DNA from 2 places in the Ruminococcus sp. J1101004sp1_RTP21198st1_B9_RTP21198_201120 genome. Region 1 is predicted to be linked to the other one. Evidence: predicted binding sites of a transcription regulator. Region 1 holds the regulator's gene; the other holds the start of a gene.
What was found. The regulator NrdR, encoded in region 1, represses ribonucleotide reductase genes. The targets are predictions, from matches to a motif close to CACNANATNTNGTG.
Positions count from the first base shown of each region.

Region 2: the regulator NrdR is predicted to act here: its motif matches at 1,367-1,380, upstream of nrdD (anaerobic ribonucleoside-triphosphate reductase).

Region 1 covers NZ_JBCOMI010000042.1:2,158-12,832, forward strand. Annotated here, with positions in the region: gene AB5618_RS19205 (TRAP transporter large permease subunit) at 1-2,276, shown strand, start outside; gene AB5618_RS19210 (LysE family transporter) at 2,396-2,989, opposite strand; gene pap (polyphosphate:AMP phosphotransferase) at 3,297-4,772, shown strand; partial or broken gene AB5618_RS19220 (DUF6783 domain-containing protein) at 4,802-4,852, opposite strand; partial or broken gene AB5618_RS19225 (DUF6783 domain-containing protein) at 4,829-4,936, shown strand; gene sigG (RNA polymerase sporulation sigma factor SigG) at 5,037-5,816, opposite strand; gene AB5618_RS19235 (PRC-barrel domain-containing protein) at 5,961-6,218, opposite strand; gene nrdR (transcriptional regulator NrdR) at 6,420-6,869, shown strand; gene gdhA (NADP-specific glutamate dehydrogenase) at 6,982-8,316, opposite strand; gene AB5618_RS19250 (aminotransferase class I/II-fold pyridoxal phosphate-dependent enzyme) at 8,539-9,756, shown strand; gene AB5618_RS19255 (citrate/2-methylcitrate synthase) at 9,897-10,675, shown strand, end outside.
Region 2 covers NZ_JBCOMI010000001.1:155,995-166,669, forward strand. Annotated here, with positions in the region: gene nrdD (anaerobic ribonucleoside-triphosphate reductase) at 1-1,322, opposite strand, end outside; gene AB5618_RS00675 (carbohydrate ABC transporter permease) at 1,755-2,618, opposite strand; gene AB5618_RS00680 (carbohydrate ABC transporter permease) at 2,620-3,498, opposite strand; gene AB5618_RS00685 (ABC transporter substrate-binding protein) at 3,748-4,977, opposite strand; gene AB5618_RS00690 (hypothetical protein) at 5,457-5,714, shown strand; gene AB5618_RS00695 (AEC family transporter) at 5,848-6,780, shown strand; gene AB5618_RS00700 (hypothetical protein) at 6,758-6,883, opposite strand; partial or broken gene AB5618_RS00705 (DUF6783 domain-containing protein) at 6,848-6,922, shown strand; gene AB5618_RS00710 (sensor histidine kinase) at 6,947-8,290, opposite strand; gene AB5618_RS00715 (LytTR family DNA-binding domain-containing protein) at 8,293-9,009, opposite strand; gene gnpA (1,3-beta-galactosyl-N-acetylhexosamine phosphorylase) at 9,127-10,675, opposite strand, start outside.

The DNA of each region.
Region 1 (10,675 bases):
GCAAAGCACTTGGCTATGATGTGGTTGCATTTGGTGTGATGGCAACTGTAAACCTTGCAATTGGACAGGTAACTCCGCCGGTTGGTGTCAACCTGTTTGTGGCAATCGGAATCAAGATCAAAAAAGGCATGGAAGTTACCCTTCAGGAAATTTCAAAAGCAGTTATGCCCATGCTGGCAGCCTGTGTGGCCGTGCTTCTTGTGGTTACCTATATTCCGGTAACTTCAACGGCTCTTCCGAGAGCACTTGCTAAAAATGGTGCATATTCCGGAGATTCTTCCTCTGGTGACAGTGGCTCATCCGCAGCTTCTGCAGCCGGAGACGGGGATTATTCCTTCAATGAGATCGCAGATTACAGTGATCTTGGCTGGGAGGAAACCACCTGGAATTTTGCATGCTCTACAACTGAGACTTCTACCTGGGCGGACGGCGGCCGCAAGTTTGGCGAGCTGATGGAAAAGGCCACAGGAGGAAAAGTAAAAGTAAACATATATGCAGCAGACCAGCTGACAAACGGAAACCAGTCCGAGGGAATCCAGGCACTGATGAACGGAGACCCGGTACAGATTTCCATGCATTCCAACCTGATCTATTCTGCATTTGACCCAAGATTTAACGTAGTTTCCCTGCCGTTTATTTATGACTCTGTAGAAGATGCAGATGCTAAGTTTGACGGTGAGGCTGGTGAGAAATTAAAAGAAATTCTTGGTGAGTACGGACTCCATTGCATGGGTATTGCAGAGAACGGTTTCCGTGAACTGACCAACAGTGTCCGCGAAGTAAAATCTGTGGATGATATGAAAAACCTGAAAATCCGTGTTGCCGGTTCCAACCTTCTTATGGAATGCTATAAGAGATGGGGCGCAGATGCAACCAACCTGAACTGGTCTGAGACTTACACAGCCCTTCAGCAGAACACAGTTGAGGGTCAGGAGAACCCGCTTCCTGCAATTGACGCAGCCAGTGTACAGGAGGTTCAGCCATACTGCTCCATGTGGGATGCCATCTATGACTGCCTGTTCTTCTGTATCAACCAGGAGATTTATGATGGTCTTACACCGGAACAGCAGGCTGTTGTAGACGAGGCAGGACAGAAAGCCGTAGAGTACGAACGTTACATCAACCGCTCCGGTGATGAAGAGATCATGAACCGCTGGAAAGACAAAAACGGCGTTACCTTCACTGCAAAAGAGGATATGGACATTGAGTCCTTTAAGGAAGCTGTTGACGGTGTAGATGAGTGGTTCATTGAGGAATTGAAATCCCAGGGATACGAGGATGCAGAAGAGCTGGTAGAGGCATTTACCGGAATTGGCGATTACAGTGACCTTGGCTGGGAGGAGACTACCTGGAATTTTGCATGCTCCACAACTGAGACTTCTACCTGGGCTGATGGCGGCCGCAAGTTCGGCGAGCTGATGGAAAAAGCTACAGGAGGAAAAGTAAAAGTAAACATATATGCAGCAGACCAGCTGACAAACGGAAACCAGTCCGAGGGAATCCAGGCACTGATGAACGGAGACCCGGTACAGATTTCCATGCATTCCAACCTGATTTATTCTGCATTTGATCCGAGATTTAACGTAGTCTCCCTGCCGTTTATTTATGATTCTGTGGAAGACGCAGATGCCAAGTTTGACGGTGAGGCAGGAGAGAAGATGAAAGAAATCCTCAGTGAGTATGGACTGCATTGCATGGGTATTGCGGAGAACGGCTTCCGTGAACTGACCAACAGTGTGCGTGAAGTAAAATCGGTGGACGATATGAAGAACCTGAAAGTCCGTGTTGCAGGCTCCAATCTTCTTATGGAATGCTATAAGAGATGGGGGGCAGATGCAACCAACCTGAACTGGTCCGAGACTTACACAGCCCTTCAGCAGAACACCGTAGAGGGAGAGGAGAATCCGCTTCCTGCAATCGACGCAGCCAGTGTACAGGAGGTTCAGCCATACTGCTCCATGTGGGATGCCATCTATGACTGTCTGTTCTTCTGTATCAATCAGGATATCTATGATGGCCTTACACCAGAGCAGCAGGCTGTTGTAGACAAGGCTGGAAGAATGGCTGTTGAGTATGAGCGTTACATCAACCGCTCCGGTGCCAATGAGATCATGAACCGCTGGGAAGAGAAAAATGGCGTTACCTTTACCGCAAAAGAGGATATGGATATTGATTCCTTTAAAGAGGCGGTAGAAGGCGTAGACCAGTGGTTTGTAGAAGAACTGAAAAACCAGGGATATGACGATGGTCAGGAACTGGTGGATGCATTTAAGTAAGACAGCATAAGCATGTATCAATTTGATACATGTGTCTCATAAATTGAACAGTGCCCTATAGAAAACACCTCCCGGAATGTGAGTAACCAACATATTCCGGGAGGTGTTTTTGGCCTGTCTTACAGTAATCCAGTGATCCTGAGAGAGCACCACACCAGCAGCAGGGCCATGATTCCATTCATCAGCTTATAATGACTGCTGTAAAATCTTTTCAGTACATTTCCCGCAAATGCCCAGATTAGATTTCCCAGGGCTCCAAGAAACATCAGATATACAGCGAAGCAAAACAGTATAGGAACCCTTGCCTCATAGGGCAGAATATAAGCGGAAAACATGGTCAGCCCATAGATGATGATCTTTACATTTATCAGCTGCAGGAAAAATCCCATCAGCCAGGTTGGCTTTTTGTCCTGGACATTGTCAGAGGGCGGAATCCTGCGCCAGGTCTGCCAGGCAAGATAGAGTACATAAGCTGCGCCTAGATATTTCATAACCGGCTGGATCCCTGGAATGATTTTCCCAAGAGTACTGCAGAACAGTCCGGAAAGACACATCAAAGTGAGAGATCCGCTCCAGATTCCGGTCATAAAGCGGATATTACCGGAAATGCCGTATTTGCTGGCTGTGGACAGCAAAAGAATATTATTGGGACCAGGCGACCAGACGGTAAGGATGGCAGACAGGGTCATTTCTATGAAGACAGATAAAGGCATGGGACTTCCTCCTTGGGTAAGTTTAAACATCTGAGCTACGAAAAGAAAGGCGCAACATACAAAACGCTATGTGTTCGTAAAACCTACACAAAATATGATTTTTAATAATAACACAAAAATATCGGATTGTATATAAGAGGATAACGATCGCAATCGAAATTCGGTTAAATGTTTGTTAAATTCGTGCAAAATGGGAATGATTATGTTATAATGCAGAAAATAATATGAATATAAAAAAATAGAATTTGCTTTTAACAGAAAAAATGCTTTAAGTTTGAAAATAATAATACGTGAGGAGGACGTGTTTATGCTGAAAACCTGGATCCCGGAGGAGATTCCGGAAAAAGAGGAGTTGAAGAAACGGATTAAAGAAGCTGGCGAGAAGCTGTATCAGCAGCAGATGAAGCTGAAAGAACACAAGCTGCCTGTGCTGGTACTTTTTGAAGGCTGGGGGGCATCTGGCAAAGGTACCACAATCGGCAGAGTGATCAAATACATTGATCCCCGCTTCTTTAAAGTAGCAACCATGTCAAAGCCTACAGAGGATGAACTGCGCAGACCATTTCTGTACCGGTATTTCAATCAGATTCCGGAAGCCGGCAAATTTACCTTTCTGGATTCTGGCTGGATGGAGCAGACCTGCAAAGACTGTCTGAATGGTCTGGAAGAAGAGGATTATGCAAAGCGGATCGACAGCATCAAACATTTCGAGCGACAGCTCACAGACAACGGTTATCTGGTTCTGAAATTTTTCATGCAGATTGACAAAAAAGAGCAGACCAGACGTATTGAGAAGCTTAACAAAGAGCAGGATACAAAATGGCGTGTGGATGCCTTTGACAAGTGGCAGAACGAACATTACAAACATTGCCAGAAGGTTTTCGACCGCTATCTGACAGATACGAATACTTCTATTGCACCATGGTATATTATTGATGCAAAAGACCGCAACTTCGTAGAACTTCAGGTTCTTGAAATAATGGTAAATAACATTGAGGTAGCCTTGCAGAACAGCACACACAGCGCACCGCTTCTCCCAAACATTTTTCCGCTTGAGAAAATGCCGAAGCTTTCGGAAATCGAACTGACAGACAAGGTGATCGAGGATGAAGAATACAAGAAAGAGCTGAAGCATCTCCAGAAGAAGCTGGGCGAACTGCATAACCGTCTGTACCGCAAGCGTGTGCCGGTGATCATTACTTATGAAGGCTGGGACGCAGCCGGAAAAGGAGGCAATATTAAGCGGATCACAGAAGCCCTTGATCCCCGTGGCTTTGAGGTCCATCCAATCGCCAGCCCGGAACCTCACGAAAAGGCGCGTCATTACCTCTGGCGCTTCTGGACCAGATTGCCCAAAGACGGTCACATTGCCATCTTCGACCGCACCTGGTACGGCCGCGTAATGGTAGAGCGTCTGGAAGGCTTCTGCAGCGAGAACGACTGGAAACGTGCTTACAACGAGATTAATGAATTCGAGAAGGAGCTGTCCGACTGGGGTGCCGTGATCATCAAATTCTGGGTCCAGATCGACAAAGACACCCAGCTGGCCCGCTTCACCGACCGCCAGAACAACCCTGAAAAACAGTGGAAGATCACCGACGAAGACTGGCGCAACCGCGAAAAATGGGATGCTTATGAAGGGGCCGTAGATGAAATGCTTGCCAAGACAAGCACTGCCTATGCACCGTGGCATATCCTGGAATCTGTAGATAAGAAGTATGCGAGAATTAAAGCTCTTAAAATTGTAATAAAAGAATTGGAAAAGGCATTAGAGCGTACTTGAAAAATCATTCCCGCAATCTGCACGCCCCACTTTGCGGTATATTTTGCCCGAATTCGGTTGCCGTAGCCCGCTATGGCGCCCTCATCCGGACAAAATCTCCCACAAATTGTGACGCACATCTTGCAGAAGGCCTTTTTCAAACGTATTCTGGAATAGAAGCATAATAAGCAAAATCGCTGGCCAACAACCAGCGATTTTGCAATATATTCATGCAGCAGACCATGTAAGGAGCGGATTTCATGATGCCGGGATTTATGATTTCCGTCACGCTCTCAGATAATTCCGCATGGTTTTAAGCGCATTCTTTTCCAACCGGCTGACCTGTGCCTGAGAAATCCCGATTTCCTGAGCTACCTCCATCTGGGTTTTGCCCTCGTAAAAACGCAGATCAATAATATGCCGTTCCCGCTTATTCAGCCGGTTTATAGCTTCCCGGAGGGACAGATTTTCCACCCAGGTCTCCTCCTTGTTTTTCTTATCGCTGATTTGGTCCATCACATAAAGCGTATCCCCGCCTTCCGTATAAACCGGTTCAAAAAGTGACACCGGATTCTGTATCGCATCCATAGCATATACGATCATCTCTTTATTTATCCCTATTTCGCTGGCAATTTCCGCAATGGTAGGCTCCCTCAGATTTGTTTTCATATAGGTTTCTTTTGCATAAATTGCTCGATAAGCAATATCCCGCAGAGACCGGCTCACCCGGATACTGTTATTGTCACGAAGATACCTTCGTATCTCTCCAATGATCATAGGCACTGCATAAGTGGAAAATTTTACATTCAATGTAGTGTCAAAATTATCAATTGCTTTTATAAGCCCAATGCAGCCAATCTGAAAAAGATCGTCCATATTTTCGCTGCTGTTGGAAAAACGCTTGATCACGCTGAGAACCAGCCGCAGATTTCCTTTAATGTAAAGTTCCCTGGCTTCTTCATCACCCTCCTTGATCCTGCGAAAAAGCTCTTCTTTTTCTTCTGCCTTCAGTACCGGAAGCTTCGATGTATTGACTCCGCAAATTTCAACTTTGTTAAGTGCCATTATTTGAATCCTCCTTTTGTGCATCGCGAAGCGTGCTGCTGAGAACGAAGTGAACAGTAACAATGATTCTCACGTGGGAGGATAAATATTCTTTTTTCGGGAAAATATAAAAATTATTGCCCCTTGACAATTGGGAAAATAGAATTAAGCCTTTTTACAGCAATACTTTTCATCAATTTCTACCAGGATAATGTCATCTCCGATCTGCCGGATACAATTCCATGGAATTATATATTCACTTCCGGCTCCCCAGAAACAAAAGCAGAAACTGCCAGGTCCGGGAACCACAAGGGCGGTAATACATCCGGTTTCACAGTTAAATTCCACATCCACCGGACAGCCAAGTGTACGGCAGGTACAGATATTGATCACTTCTTTTTGCTTTAATTCGCAAATACGCATGAAAAGCACCTGTTTTTTATGATATTATGCAAAAAGTCTGAAAATATGTATGGAGTTTATTGACATACTTTCTATGATTAAAGTATAATAAGAAATAGGTAATTCAGTCCGTTTTATGTTACTGAGCAAACAGAAAAGAGGAAAGTCTGCTGCCCGGATTGTATGGCAGAAGGGGAGACATGAGGAAGGGGAAATAAATACATGAGATGTCCATACTGTAATCAGGATAATACAAGAGTAGTAGATTCAAGACCAGTGGAAGAGACCAATTCCATAAGACGCAGAAGACTGTGCGATTCCTGTGGAAGAAGATTTACCACTTATGAGAATGTGGAGACAATCCCGTTAACCGTAATCAAGAAGAATCTGAACCGTGAGCAGTACGACCGCAATAAACTGATCAACGGTGTCCGCCGCGCCTGCTACAAACGTCCCATTGCCAGCGATAAGCTGGAAGCCATGATCGATGCCATAGAAGGCGACATCTTTAATGCCGAAGATAAAGAAATCTCCAGCACGAAAATCGGAGAAATCGTGATGAGCCATTTAAAAGATCTGGATTCGGTGGCGTATGTGCGATTCGCTTCTGTGTATCGGGAGTTTAAAGATGTCAGCACCTTTATGGATGAACTGAAGAAATTTTTAAATTAGAAAAATCCTCGCCAGAGAGCGGGGATTTTTTTCTGTATAAACAATTGTTAAATGGAATAAAAAAGACAGGCCACAGCGGACCTGTCTTTTAAAAACTTCAGATAACAGAGAATCAGCAGATACCCTGAGCTTTCATAGCATCTACAACTTTCTCAAATCCGGCGATGTTAGCACCGGCAACATAGTTGTCTTTCATACCATAACGCTTAGCTGCGTCATCTGCTTTGTGGAAGATGTCTACCATGATTCCGTGAAGCTTCTCATCAACTTCCTCTGCTGTCCAGGAAAGTCTCATGGAGTTCTGGCTCATCTCAAGAGCAGAAGTAGCAACACCACCAGCGTTAGCTGCTTTACCAGGCATGAACAGAACACCGTTCTCCTGGAGATAAGTTGTAGCATCAAGAGTAGTAGGCATGTTCGCACCCTCAACTACATATTTGCAGCCGTTTGCAACAAGTGTCTTAGCACCATCAAGAGCAAGCTCGTTCTGGGTAGCACATGGAAGGTATACATCACATTTGATGTTCCAGATTCCGGTACCTTCTGTGTAAGAAGCACCCTCAACACGGTCTGCGTACTCTTTGATACGTCCACGTTTTACTTCTTTGATATCTTTCACAATGTCAAGCTTGATTCCTTCCGGATCATAAATATATCCGTTGGAGTCACACATAGCAACAACCTTGCCGCCAAGCTGCTGAGCTTTCTCTACAGCATAGATTGCAACGTTTCCGGATCCTGTTACGATGAATGTCTTTCCATCAATAGAATCGTTATGTGCTTTCATGATCTCATCAAGCATATAAACAACACCATATCCGGTAGCCTGTGTACGGATCAGAGATCCGCCGTAGGTAAGTCCTTTACCTGTGAGAACACCCTCGTATAATCCGCGGATTCTCTTGTACTGTCCGAATAAATAACCAATCTCACGTCCGCCTACACCGATATCACCAGCCGGAACATCAGTGTCAGCACCGATATATTTGGAAAGCTCTGTCATGAAGCTCTGGCAGAATGCCATAACCTCTCTGTCAGATTTGCCTTTCGGGTCAAAGTTGGAACCACCTTTACCACCACCGATTGGAAGTCCGGTAAGGGAGTTCTTAAATGTCTGCTCAAATCCAAGGAATTTTAAGATACCCTGGTTTACTGACGGATGGAAACGAAGACCACCCTTATAAGGTCCGATAGCGCTGTTAAACTGTACACGATATCCCTTGTTTACCTGAACAACGCCCTTGTCATCTACCCATGGAACGCGGAAGGAAATGATTCTTTCCGGCTCTACAAGACGCTCCAGAAGGGACATGCTGCGGTATTCTTCTTCATTTTTGTCAATTACGACCTTCAGGGAATCCAGAACTTCCTTTACTGCCTGGTGAAATTCAGGCTCACCTGGATTCTGTGCTACGACTCTTTCGTATACTTCTTCTGTGTAAGACATTGTAATTCCTCCTCATCCAGATAGGTGTAAAATTTTTTAACGACGCTATTATACACTAAAGTGCTAAAAATGAAAAGAGTTTTTTTCATATTTCCAAAAATTTCATTAAGGCTTGCGAAAATGAGCCAAATATGAGATGATAGATAGCAAGAAATACATTATGCCGGAGCAGGAAAAAGACAGATATGCCGGACATAAGTAGTAAGATGAGGAGTGAAATAAATGAAAACATTCGAGAAGTCCAGTAAACTGGATAACGTACTTTATGATGTGCGAGGACCGGTAGTGGATGAAGCGGCCAGAATGGAAGAGGATGGAATGGAGATTCTGAAGCTGAATATCGGCAATCCATATCCATTTGGATTTTCTGCACCGCAGGAAGTAATTCTGGACATGCTGAGCAATATTCGTACCTCTCAGGGATATTCAGATTCCAAAGGAATCTTTTCCGCAAGAAAGGCCATTATGCAGTATGCCCAGCTTCGAGGAATTCCCGGGGTTACCATGAGTGATATTTATACAGGTAATGGTGTCAGTGAGCTGATCAATCTCTGTATGCAGGCACTTCTGGATAACGGGGATGAGATTCTGATCCCTGCACCGGATTATCCTTTGTGGACAGCTACTGCGACTCTGGCAGGTGGAAATGTAGTTCATTATATTTGTGATGAGCAGTCTGAATGGTATCCGGACATTGATGATATTAAGAGCAAGATCACAGACAAGACCAAAGCGATTGTTATCATTAATCCGAATAACCCTACAGGAGCAGTTTATCCCAAGGAGATCCTGGAGCAGATCGTGCAGATCGCAAGAGAGCACGAGCTGATCATTTTTTCAGATGAGATATACGACCGTCTGATCATGGATGGCTATAAGCATACTTCTATTGCATCCCTTGCACCAGACGTATTCTGCGTTACTTTTTCCGGACTTTCCAAGTCTCATATGATCGCTGGTTTCCGTATTGGATGGATGATCTTAAGTGGTGCCAAGAATAAGGCGAAGGGGTATATTGAAGGTATTAACATGCTTTCCTCCATGCGTCTTTGCTCCAATGTTCCGGCCCAGTCCATTGTACAGACTGCACTTGGTGGATACCAGAGTGTAAATGAGTACATTCAGCCAGGCGGAAGAGTTTATGAGCAGAGAGATTTTATCTACAAGGCACTCAATGACATTCCGGGAATCACAGCCGTAAAGCCCAAGGCTGCGTTCTATATTTTTCCGAAGATCGATACAGAAAAATTCAATATTCACAATGACGAGCAGTTTGCTCTTGATTTCTTACATGAGAAACAGGTGCTTCTGGTGCCGGGAAAGGGCTTTAACTGGAATTGTCCTGACCACTTCCGCGTAGTATATCTGCCGAATGTGCGTCAGCTGGAGAAGGCTATGGACAAGCTGAAGGATTTCTTGTCCACCTATAAACAGCGATAAGAAGATAATAAAACAATGGCAGTCACAGATTATCCATTTACAATGCCGGAGCAGAAGCATCCGCTTCTGACTCTGACAGCATTAATAATTGAGGGAGGAACGGATTATCGGACGGATTAAAAAGAAAGGAGTTTATTTGAATGACAGGATTTAAGATGAAAGTAACACCGGAAATAGAGAACCTGACGGAGGTTTGCAAGGAGCATTCCAGCCTGGATCTGTCTCTTTATCAGAAATACGATGTAAAGCGAGGGCTTCGCGATATCAATGGTAAGGGCGTCCTGGCGGGTCTGACGCAGATTTCCAATGTATGCGCCACGAAGGTGGTTGACGGCAAGGAAGTGCCCTGTGCGGGCAGTCTTTCCTACAGGGGATATGACATCAAGGAGTTGACCAGGGGATTTATTGAAGATGACAGATACGGCTTCGAAGAAACTACCTATCTTTTACTGTTCGGCAAGCTTCCGAATGAGGAGGAACTGGAGGATTTCACCAAGCTTCTGGCGAACCAGCGCTCCCTTCCTACGAATTTCGTAAGGGACGTTATCATGAAAGCACCGTCCAAGGACATTATGAATGCCCTGTCCAGAAGTGTGCTTACACTTTATTGCTATGACAAGGAGCCGGATGATATTTCCCTTCCGAATGTACTGAGACAGTGCCTGAATCTGATCAGTGTATTTCCTCTTTTATCTGTTTATGGATATCAGGCTTACAATCACTATGTATGCGGCAAGAGCCTTTATATTCACAATCCGAAGAAAGAGCTTTCCACAGCGGAGAATATCCTCCGTATGCTTCGCCCGGATAAGAAATATTCCCATCTGGAGGCGAAGATCCTGGATCTTGCCCTGATCCTTCATATGGAGCATGGCGGTGGTAATAACTCTACATTTACTACACACGTTGTTTCCTCATC
Region 2 (10,675 bases), on a different contig from region 1:
GCTACATCTACAAGGTTAATGGTAACAACACCCTGGTTAAAACGACCGTAGAACTTGTAGGAACCGTCCGGGTTCTTCTGTTTCTCCTCAACGGTAAGGAAGGAACGGCATCCCATGCAGGTGTAAACATTGCCGTTTTTTAACTGGCGCATGATCTTGGCTGAGATGTAATCCGGAACCATACGCTTGGCAGTACATTTCGCTGCAAGCTCTGTGAGGTACCAATATTTGGAATCCTCGTGGATGTTATCCTCATCCAGCACATAGATCAGCTTCGGGAATGCAGGTGTGATCCACGCACCGCGCTCGTTCTTAACACCCTGCATACGCTGCTTCATAACTTCCTCGATGATCAGTGCAAGGTCATCACGGGTGCGTCCCTCCGGAACTTCATCAAGATACATGAAAATCGTTACAAATGGTGCCTGTCCGTTACAGGTCATAAGAGTGATCAGCTGGTACTGGATCGTCTGGATACCACTCTGGATCTCATCCTTCAGTCTGCGTTCCGATACCTTCTGGATGATCTCATCATCAAGAGGCTCACCGCAAGCCTTACGTTCCTCGATTACCTTGTTACGGATCTTCTGGCGGCTGATGTCTACAAAAGGAGCCAGATGGGCGAGAGAGAAGGACTGTCCGCCGTACTGATTGCTGGCTACCTGTGCGACGATCTGTGTGGTAACGTTACATGCGGTAAAGAAGCTGTGAGGCTTCTCAATCAGTGTCTGGCTGATAACCGTGCCGTTCTGGAGCATATCCTGCAGATTGATCAGGTCACAGTTATGCTCACGCTGTGCGTAGTAATCGGAATCATGGAAATGAATGATTCCCTCGTCGTGAGCCTTTACGATCTCCTCAGGAAGAAGAACACGCATGGTCAGGTCCTTGCTGACCTCGCCTGCCATGTAATCACGCTGGGTAGAGTTAATAGTAGGGTTCTTATTGGAGTTCTCCTGCTTGGCATTCTCATTAATCTGGTCAAGAAGAGCAAGGATGCTGTCGTCTGTGGTATTGGACTTGCGGGTAAGCTCTCTCTTGTAGCGATAGCGCACATACTTCTGTGCAACCTCATAACCGCGCATCTCCATAATGCCGGTCTCTACCATATCCTGAATATCTTCCACATTGACAGCGTGGGAGGATTCAAGGGCACGGGTGGCAATCATATCAGCAAGCGCTGTGATCTGGTAATGACTCAGCCTGTGAAGCTTAGAAACCTCCTCATTCGCTTTTTCAACGGCGTTGATGATCTTCGCCTTATCAAAAATAACTTCCACGCCATTTCGTTTAATGACGTTTGCATTGACCTCAGTACTCATTCTTTCAAATCCCTCCATATATTGTGTTTAAATCTTTAATTGCATACTAGATGTTGTGCACTATCAATATTACAGTATTCTACAGAAAAGTCAAGGTCAAAACCATTGATTTTAAAAATCTGTGAAATGTGCTGAATTTTCGTCAGCAGGACAGAAGAATCATTCGGTGATCTCCGGTATAGAGTTCCTGAAATGTGCGGAATCATCGGGGTTATTCCGTATGTGAAATTTTACCGTACACAATAAAACAGTTACTGGATGACCAGTAACATGTTTTGTATGATTTCGCGCCGCAGCTGTGAACAATGTTCACAAAAACACCTGGCGGAATACTGCCTTCTGAATAGTTACGGGGCATGAACAAAGGGCTGCCCTGGGCAACCCTTTCTCGCGTCCGCATCTTCCTCTATTATACTTGGAAAAAAATAAAAATCAACCCTTGACACCACCAGAAGTGAGTCCTCCAACCAGATTTTTTTCAATTCCGACGAACAGAATTACAACTGGAACAATTGCATAGAGGGAAGCAGCAAACAGATACTGCCACTCGATCATATTGTAACCATTGAAAATATTGATACCAACGGTGAGAGGCTTGAAGGTATCAGTGGAGATCAGTGTCAGTGCCACTGTATATTCGTTCCAGGCGTTGATAAATACGAAAATAAGCGCTGTAACGATACCAGGTGCAGCAACAGGCAGAAGGATCCTTAAAAGGGCATGTACGCGGTTACAGCCGTCAATAGTGGCAGCCTGCTCCATCTCAGGGGAGATGCTCAGGAAAGTACCGCGGAGCAGCCAGATAGCAAATGCCTGGTTAAATGCTGCGTTGATAAAGATCAGGCCGATAATGCTGTTGGTAAGATGGAACGCCATCATAACCTTGTAGATACCGATGAGAAGTACAACCGGTGCGAACATCTGGGAGACAATAACAAATCCCAGAAAAGCAGTCTGGCCTTTGAATTTCATTCTGGACAGGGCATAAGCAGCTGGGATACCGCAGACCATAGCCAGAAGAGTGGAGCCTCCTGCGATCACAATGGAGTTCATCATGTAATTGCTCATGGGAGCCAGCTTCCATACGTCTGTGAAGTTGGACCAGATGGCCTCAACAGGGAAAATAGTTCCATTCATGGAAAAGATTTCCGCGCGGCTTTTAAGAGCAGTACATACAGTTACAAAATATGGGTATAAAGTTATCAGACAGATGGCGATGATCACTGCATAGAGCAATACACGCAAAACTGTGTTTCTGGTATTTTTTTTCTTAACTGAAGCATTGGTGTTTGCCATATTATTCGTCTCCTTTCTTCAGTACGGAAACCATGTACAGGCTGGCGCAGAAAAGAAGAATCAGGAAGCCGATAACAGATACGGCTGCTGCCTGTCCCTGTTTGCCATTGTAGAAGGCCAGTTTGTACAGATAGGTAACCAGGGTGTCGGTACGGTTGGCAGGGTCACCCTTGGTGATGGTCCATATGATCGGAAAAGAGTTAAATACGTAGATAATGTTCAGGATGGTACTGATGGTAAGATTCGGACGTACCAGCGGGATGGTGATCTGGAACATTTTCTGCCAGTAGCTGGCTCCGTCTACGGCTGCTGCCTCATAGTAGCTGGCATCAATACTCTGCAGACCGGAAAGTACGGTAAAGGTTACAAATGGAATGGTAACAAAAATACCGCAGGCAATTTCCCAGGCGAAATAAGCACCGGCAGTAGGAGTCCAGTTCACAGCGTGGTCAATAATGCCAAGCTTCATCAACAGTGTATTTAAGGTACCGTAATCTGTGTCGATGATGAATTTCCAGATACTTGCCTGAACGATCAGGGTTGTGGCCCATGGGAAAACAACAACGGCACGTGCAAGCTTACGGCCTTTAAATTCATTGTTGAGGAGGATCGCAAGGATAAATCCAAGGAGTGTGGAGATGCCGACTACGGCAACGGTCCACACAAGGGTGTTTTTCAGCACCATGGCAAAAACAGGGCTGTTTGTTACCTTGCGGAAATTTTCCAATCCGGCGAAGCCTTTGATCAGACCAGCTTTGCTGACGTCGCTTAAGGCCATACGGAATACAAAGATAATAGGAACCAGGATGAAAATTGCCATGAGAAGGACACTTGGCAGGATCCATACATATGGTTCCACTTTTTTGAATTTTTTCTTCACAGGGATACCTCTCTTTTTATAAAAATAGCGTTGACGCTGCGCAGACAAGCACAGAAAACGGCGTTTGTTACGTAGAAAAACAGAACCTTCTTGTGACAAATACAAGAAGTAGTGTTTGCTTCGCAAAAAGGTGGAACCTTCTTGTGCCTGGCACAAGAAGTAGCGTTTGCTTCGCAAACTTAAAAATGGACCGGACCCGTAAGTCCGGCCCATTATCTTCCTCGTAATGGGAAAAACAGTGGATTAAGATCAGCCAGCGATTTCTGCCTGAAGGTCATCCAGTAATTCCTGAACGTCGCCGCCAAGAAGAGCATTCTGCTCTACGTTGATAACGCCCTGTTTTACATCTGCCCATTCTGCTTTCGCTGTTGGATAGAATTTACAGCTGTCTAAGATATCAATCCAGCTTGCCATATCTTCGTTAGCTGCTGCGAGAGCCTCGCCGCCGGACTTGGTTGCCGGAAGGAATCCCTCCATGTCAACCCACTCTGTATAACGGGCATCATCATAGAAATAATCAAAGAATGTGGAGATAGCAGCTTTCTCATCATCTGAGTAGTCGTTATCGAAGCACATGAAGCGGTCCATAACACCTGCAGATACAGACTCGCCTGTATTGGAAGGAATGGAAGCAACGCCGTAGTTTACTTCATTTCCGCCTGTAGCAATGTAGGTAGGTAAGCTGTTCGGTGCGATGAGCATAGCAACCTTACCTGCGCCGAACATATCCTGCAGATCATAACGGGTATCGTTAGCAGGATCGGTGTTTGTGTAACCGGAATTTACAAGATCGATTGCGTACTGGATTGCTTCAACGTTCTGCTCACTGTTCAGTGTCCAGTTGCCTTCATCGTCAACGAATCCGCCGCCGTTGTTCCAGGTGTAGTATGCGAATGCTGCCTGACCTTCGTCAGTAGTCATATCGATACCCCATGGATAAATGCTGTCGTCATAAGCCTTAAGAGCTTCACATGCAGCTTTCAGTTCATCCCATGTAGTAGGAACTTCTACGCCTGCTGCATCGAGGATGTCTTTGTTATAGTACATAGCACGTGCAGATGCAAGATCAGGGATAGCCCATACAGTTCCGTCTACTTCAGACTGTGCAAGGAATGCATCGTACATCTTGCTGTAGGTCTCTTCAGAAACAACGTCCTGGATAGGAAGAAGGAGATCATCTGCCTGATAATCTGCGAATACGTCGATATTCAGGACATCAGGAGCTTCGCCATTGGCGATACGGGTATTTACTACGGTGTAGATGTCGTTCCAGGAAACAACTTCTACGTTCAGGTTAATGTCCGGGTTTGCCTCATTAAATTCTGTCACGAAGTTCGCCCACCAGTCAGCAGTCTGCTGGCCATACTGTGCAGCAATGACGTTTATGTCCACTTTGTCTGCGGCGGATGCGGTGACCGGAGTCATGGAGAGGGCCATTGATAAAGCTGCGCCTGTTGCTAAAACCTGTTTCATTTTCATAAGTATTACCTCCCTTTAGATACGAGTTGAGGCATTCCATAGATATATCCTTGTACCAAATGGAGTGCCTCTCTGTAGAAAATAGCATACAACAAAAACAGTCAGATGTCAACAGAAATTGGTGAAAAAAACAATGAAAAATATCAAAAACAAAGAAAAACACAACGAAATACACAAAAGAAAAAACAAAAAAACACAAAAGCCATGGAAAAAATGTAGAGAGTAGAATAAAATAACAGATAATTTATAAAAAATTATACAAAAAACGAGAAGTATGGTACGAAATCATACAAATCAGGATTTCTTTGCTCACGAAGAAATTACGATAACCAGGATTTGGTTAAAATGTGGTTTGACATTTCAGGGGCGGATATTATACAATCATATTTAATCGAAAAAAATTCAGGAAAGGAGTATGCGGCAGTCAAAAAGAACTGAGAGGGTAAGCCCTGATGGCATGCACTGCTGCAGAACATAAAATGGAAGAATTATACGCTGCAATTGAGAAAAAAATCAAAGCTTCCGGTTATCCGCGTGAGATTTCCGGTGCAGATGTGTATGATGATATCTGCGACCAGATCGAGGGAAAAGAGAACGGAAGCTATATTCTGCTGTCCAAGTTTGAGGATGATGTAATCTTTGAGTATCATATCACGGTAATGGATGATGATTTTAATCTCGGGGTTCTTACCATGCGTACGCCTGAGGGAGTATTTGAGACCGATTTTGATGAATAAAAGAACTATTCAGACACGCTCTGGCAGAAGAGTTTGCCATACGAAATATCCTGTAAGGTAAGAAATCAGGAAGAGTCTGGATTAAGAAATACCAAAATACAATATTAAGAAATACATAGAAAGTGTGCATAGAATGAAAGTATTGGAAATTATTTTGCCCGTACTGGTGATGATCCTTCTGGGTATGGCCTGCAAGCGGCTGAAACTGCTGGATCAGAATGGAATTAACAATATGAAGCTTCTGGTGACCCAGATCATGCTTCCTGTGGCAATTTTCCATGCCCTTGCTACGTCAGAATATAATAAAGAAACCGGAATTCTGGTTGGAATTATGTTTGTAATGCTGGTTGTTTCCTTTAGCATCGGTTTTTTACTCCGCCCGCTTATGCCGGCAGAGCGTTACCGGAAATATCTGCCCTTTATGGTCAGTGTATACGAAGGCGGTTCCATGGCCTATCCTTTATATACCAGCCTTTGCGGAGCGGAGAATCTTTCCCAGATCGCTGTGCTGGATATTGCAGGCCTTTTGTTTGGCTTCAGCGTCTATATGGGAATGCTCGGACAGGTAGAAAACGGGGAAAAGATCGATCCGGGAAAACTGTTTTCCAGTGCAATACGTACACCGGCGTTTATTGCAAGTGTGCTGGGAATCATTGCCGGACTTACCGGTGTGGTGCAGAAGCTTCTTGCCGGACCGTTTGCAGGTACCTATACAAGTGTGGAGAACATTCTCACCACTTCCATAACCTCAGTTATTCTGCTGGTGGTAGGATTCAGCATTGAATTTGATAAGAAACTTCTTTCCCCATGTATCAGGACCATTGTACTTCGTATTCTTCTTCAGGCAGTCATGATCGGGGGAGTGCTGCTGGCAATACATTACATAGTGGGAGATCATCTGCTTTTGAACCTTGCAGTGATCAGCTACATGTCCGCTCCAGCCACATTCAGTATGCAGACCTTCCTGAAGAGTGAGGATGGAAGCGCTTATGTTTCCACCACCAATTCTCTGTATTGCCTGATATCCATACTGGTGTATGTGGTCATGGCATTTGTAGTTTATTGATGCAGAAAAAGAAAGCTTCAGACAGTATCATTTCTGATATTGTTCTGCAGCTTTCTTTTTTTGTTGGATTCGGGGAAAATATACCGCAAAGTGGGGCGTGCAGATTGCGGGAATGATTTTTTCGACACGTTCCAGAGCGTGTCTGCATGAAACCTCTCTGCTTTGGTTATGGATGGGAAACGGCTGTTTTCTGTATGCGCAGCATAATTTTTGCAGTAAAAACACCATTTTCATAAGTGAAGCTGCTGTCTCCTCCGTTTTTTTCTGCAATGTGGCGGACAGACTGGATTCCCACTCCGTTTCCGGGACGCTTGGACGACTGGAAAATATGATTTTTCTCCTGTATTTTTCCTTCAAAGGTATTTTCCACCTGGATCAGGAGAAGGTGCTTATGATGAAGGTAAACCTCTGCATGGATTCTCCTGTTGGAAGACTTTGCTTTCAGACTGGCTTCCAGAGCATTTTCCAGAAGGTTGGAGAGAACCAAGCACATATCAATCTGGTCTATGGAAATGTGGGCTGGCAGATCGGCCTTTGCCCGGAAAGGAATGTTCTCCCGTTTTGCCAGAGCGGCATAATGGCTGATCACGCTGTCAGCCGCCTGGTTTTCACAAAAATGCAGGTCGTAGTCTGGAATTTTACTGTTTGCATTGGAAAGGTATTCTTTTATTTTTTCCAGATCTCCCTTTTCCGCAAGGGAAGAAAGCTGCAAAAAGTGATGGCGGATATCGTGTCGTGCCTGCCTTGCCTCCTCTATGGCAGAGCAAAGGTTCTCATATCGTGCCTGCTGAAGGGAGAGAAAATGATTTTCCTGCTGAAGCCTTGCATTTTTATTCAGGCTGTTGGCCATCATAAGAAACATTGTGTAAAACAGCATGAGAATTACAAGAAGCATCAGGCTGATCACAATGTAGCCCTGCAAAATACGTCCAGTATACAGAGTTCCCTCATATTTGGGAATCATAAAGAGATTCAGACCTATAAAAATCAGTGGCAGTATCCAGAAAACATACCAGGTCTGGGCTAAATTTTCGTCATCGATCATAGTGCGGGCTGCATGGGAGGCCGGGTACCAGGCGGCAGCAACGAACAGCAGACATATTACATTGTAAAAAATACCGGCACTGGTGTGAAACCAGATCTCTGTTTCCGGAAGTCCAAGTCTTTCTGCCACAATGGCATTCACTGCTCTGGAAAGGCTGTTTACACAGGCAAAGACCCCACATACTGCCAGAAAAATGCTGCCGGATTTCCAGATAGAGATAGTCAGGCTTTTGTGATAGATCAGCATCAGTACCAGCAGAGTGGGAAAAAGCACTGAGCTGGTAGGAATGTTAAGAAAGTAACAAAATCCTCCTTCCAGGAGACAGATTCCTGCCAGAAGAGGTGCAAGCCATGCAGCCAGTCTGCCGGGCGGTTGTTTCAGATAGGTCTGTACCGGCAGATAGGCAAGGAACAGACCGGAAATCATTACCGTAAGCTCCAGAACAGGTCTTAATATAGTATTCATATTCAATGTCCCCTTTGAAACAGAAAATCCATAAAAGTCTGTCTTGCATTTTTGACCAGCTTCCGGCTGACGGAAATCCGGGTTTCATCGTCCAGGATAAACAGGGCTCCATCAAAATCAACAGCATGCTCCAGATTGATCACAACGCCTCTGCTGCAAAGATAAAATCTTGGATCCATTTTTAGGGATGTAGTAAAGGCTTCGAAGGACTGGCGGGTGATCAGCTCTTTGCCGCCAGTGGTGTGAATATGGATCATATGGGAAAAATGTTCTGCGTATATAATATGTCGAAACGGAACCTGCACATTGCTTCCGTTTACTTTTATATCTATGTATTTTCCAGAATCCGGGATCCGGGAAAGAACCTCATCGATCAGGTCTGAAATCTCATTTTCGGGATATGGCTTCACAAGGTAGTGCATGGCACGGACCTTGAACCCATCCAGAGCATGATCCGTAGAAGTGGTAGTAAAAATTAAAAGTGCATCTGAGTCAAATATCCGAAGCTCTCTGGCAGTCTCGATCCCATTTGCACCACTCATGTAGATGTCCAGAAAAACGACGGTGAAAGGACGTTCCTTTGCCGCAATAAGAAAATCTTCTCCATTTTCAAATTCAAATAAATTTACGTGAATCCCACGTCTGGAAAGCTGTTTCGTCAGTACGTCTGCGAGCTTGTCACGCTCTTCTTTAATGTCATCAACAATTGCAATTCTCATAATGGTTTCCTTTGTTTTGTGATAGGTTTATTATAATACCATTCGTGCCATTTTCCAACACTTCGTGACAGAATTATTGAAATAGGATGTGGTTTAATTATAATAAACCTATGACTATTAAATCTGGTACCATTTAATTTCGTTTGCATCCATATGAAGCGGGAAGCTGCTGCCATCTCCTTTATAGACAACTGTATCCTGTGGCTCGTAAGTATTGTTTACGACACAGTACTTGCCATTCTTTACATAAGCGTGGACTTCTACATTATAATTGGTGGAATACCATCGGTTCAGTTCGTCCTCGGCAGATGCAGACCAGAGAACCGCACGGTAGAGTACACGGCTGTTTCTGAAGCTGTATGGAAGTCCGCTGATGTAAACACCGCGGCCTTTTCCAAAGGTTTTTACTGCCATCTGAACCTCATGGTCATTCTGGATCAGGATCTGGGTTTCCGGAAGCGCAAAAATATTCTTTTTGCCCTCACCGAAGTCCACATCACCTTCTACATCAGCCAGAATAAAGTGGTCTCTGTGTTCCTCCCAGTTGTATTTATCGGTATTTAAATTGAAGCCTCTTTCTTCTTCCACACCCAGTACATCATCCAGCTGGAAGAATTTTCCCTGCCACTGATGGGCTGCAGGCTCGCCAACTCCGATGAAACCGCCACCATTGTAAACGAACTCCTTTACAGCAGTAATAATGGTTTCATTTACCCAGTACTCGCCGCCGCTTTGCGCAGTATCCGCATCCCCTACATTGATCACAACATCAAATTTTTTCAGCAGATCCTTATCTGCCAGAATATCATCAAAACTGATAAAGGATACATCAAAGGGTGCACCGCTTAATGCCTCAATAATGCCAAAATAAGAGTAATTCTGTTTGTAATAGATTGCGTGATGTACCATATGATTGCCCCAGGAACGCATGCGGCCCCAGCAGTTTAACACAGCAACACGTTTCACGCAGTAAGGAGTCACACCCTGGATATTATCATAAAGGGTACGGAATTCCTGGCAGACCTCTTTAATATACTGGACAAAATCTGGGAACTGAAGAGCCAGCTTCAGATATCCGCCATAACCAATTCTCTGGATGGGGCTTCTGAGAATGGCACGCCTTGCAGTTACCCAGTTTACCTTCGCCTCTTTCACCGGGTCTCCACCTTCGTGGAAGGTGTCCGGGAAAAAGTATGGAAGAAATCGTCCTTCCGTGTATTTTACATTTTTAATATCGCTGAACAGACGCAGGGTTGCACCATTTCCCACACTTCCAACCACAGCATCAAGACCGATGGAAGCAAACTCATCCATAAATGGCTCCATGCCGATCCAGTGGTCACCCATGAACATCATGGCTTCTTTGCCATATTCATGGACAATGTCTACCATCTCCTTTGCAAGCTTCGCAACCTCGCGACGCTGGAATGCCTGGAAGTCCTTGAATTCCTTAGATGGAATGCGATAGGTATTGTTCATGTAGCCCTGGTCGATAATGTATTCCGGGCGGAATGGATAGCCGACCTCTTTTTCGAACTGCTCCAGCACATATGGACTGACAGATGCGGAATAACCGAACCAGTCCACATATTTTTCCCTTGCCAGCTCATCAAAGATCAGGGTGAACTGATGGAAAAAGGTGGTGAAGCGTACCACATCCACATAC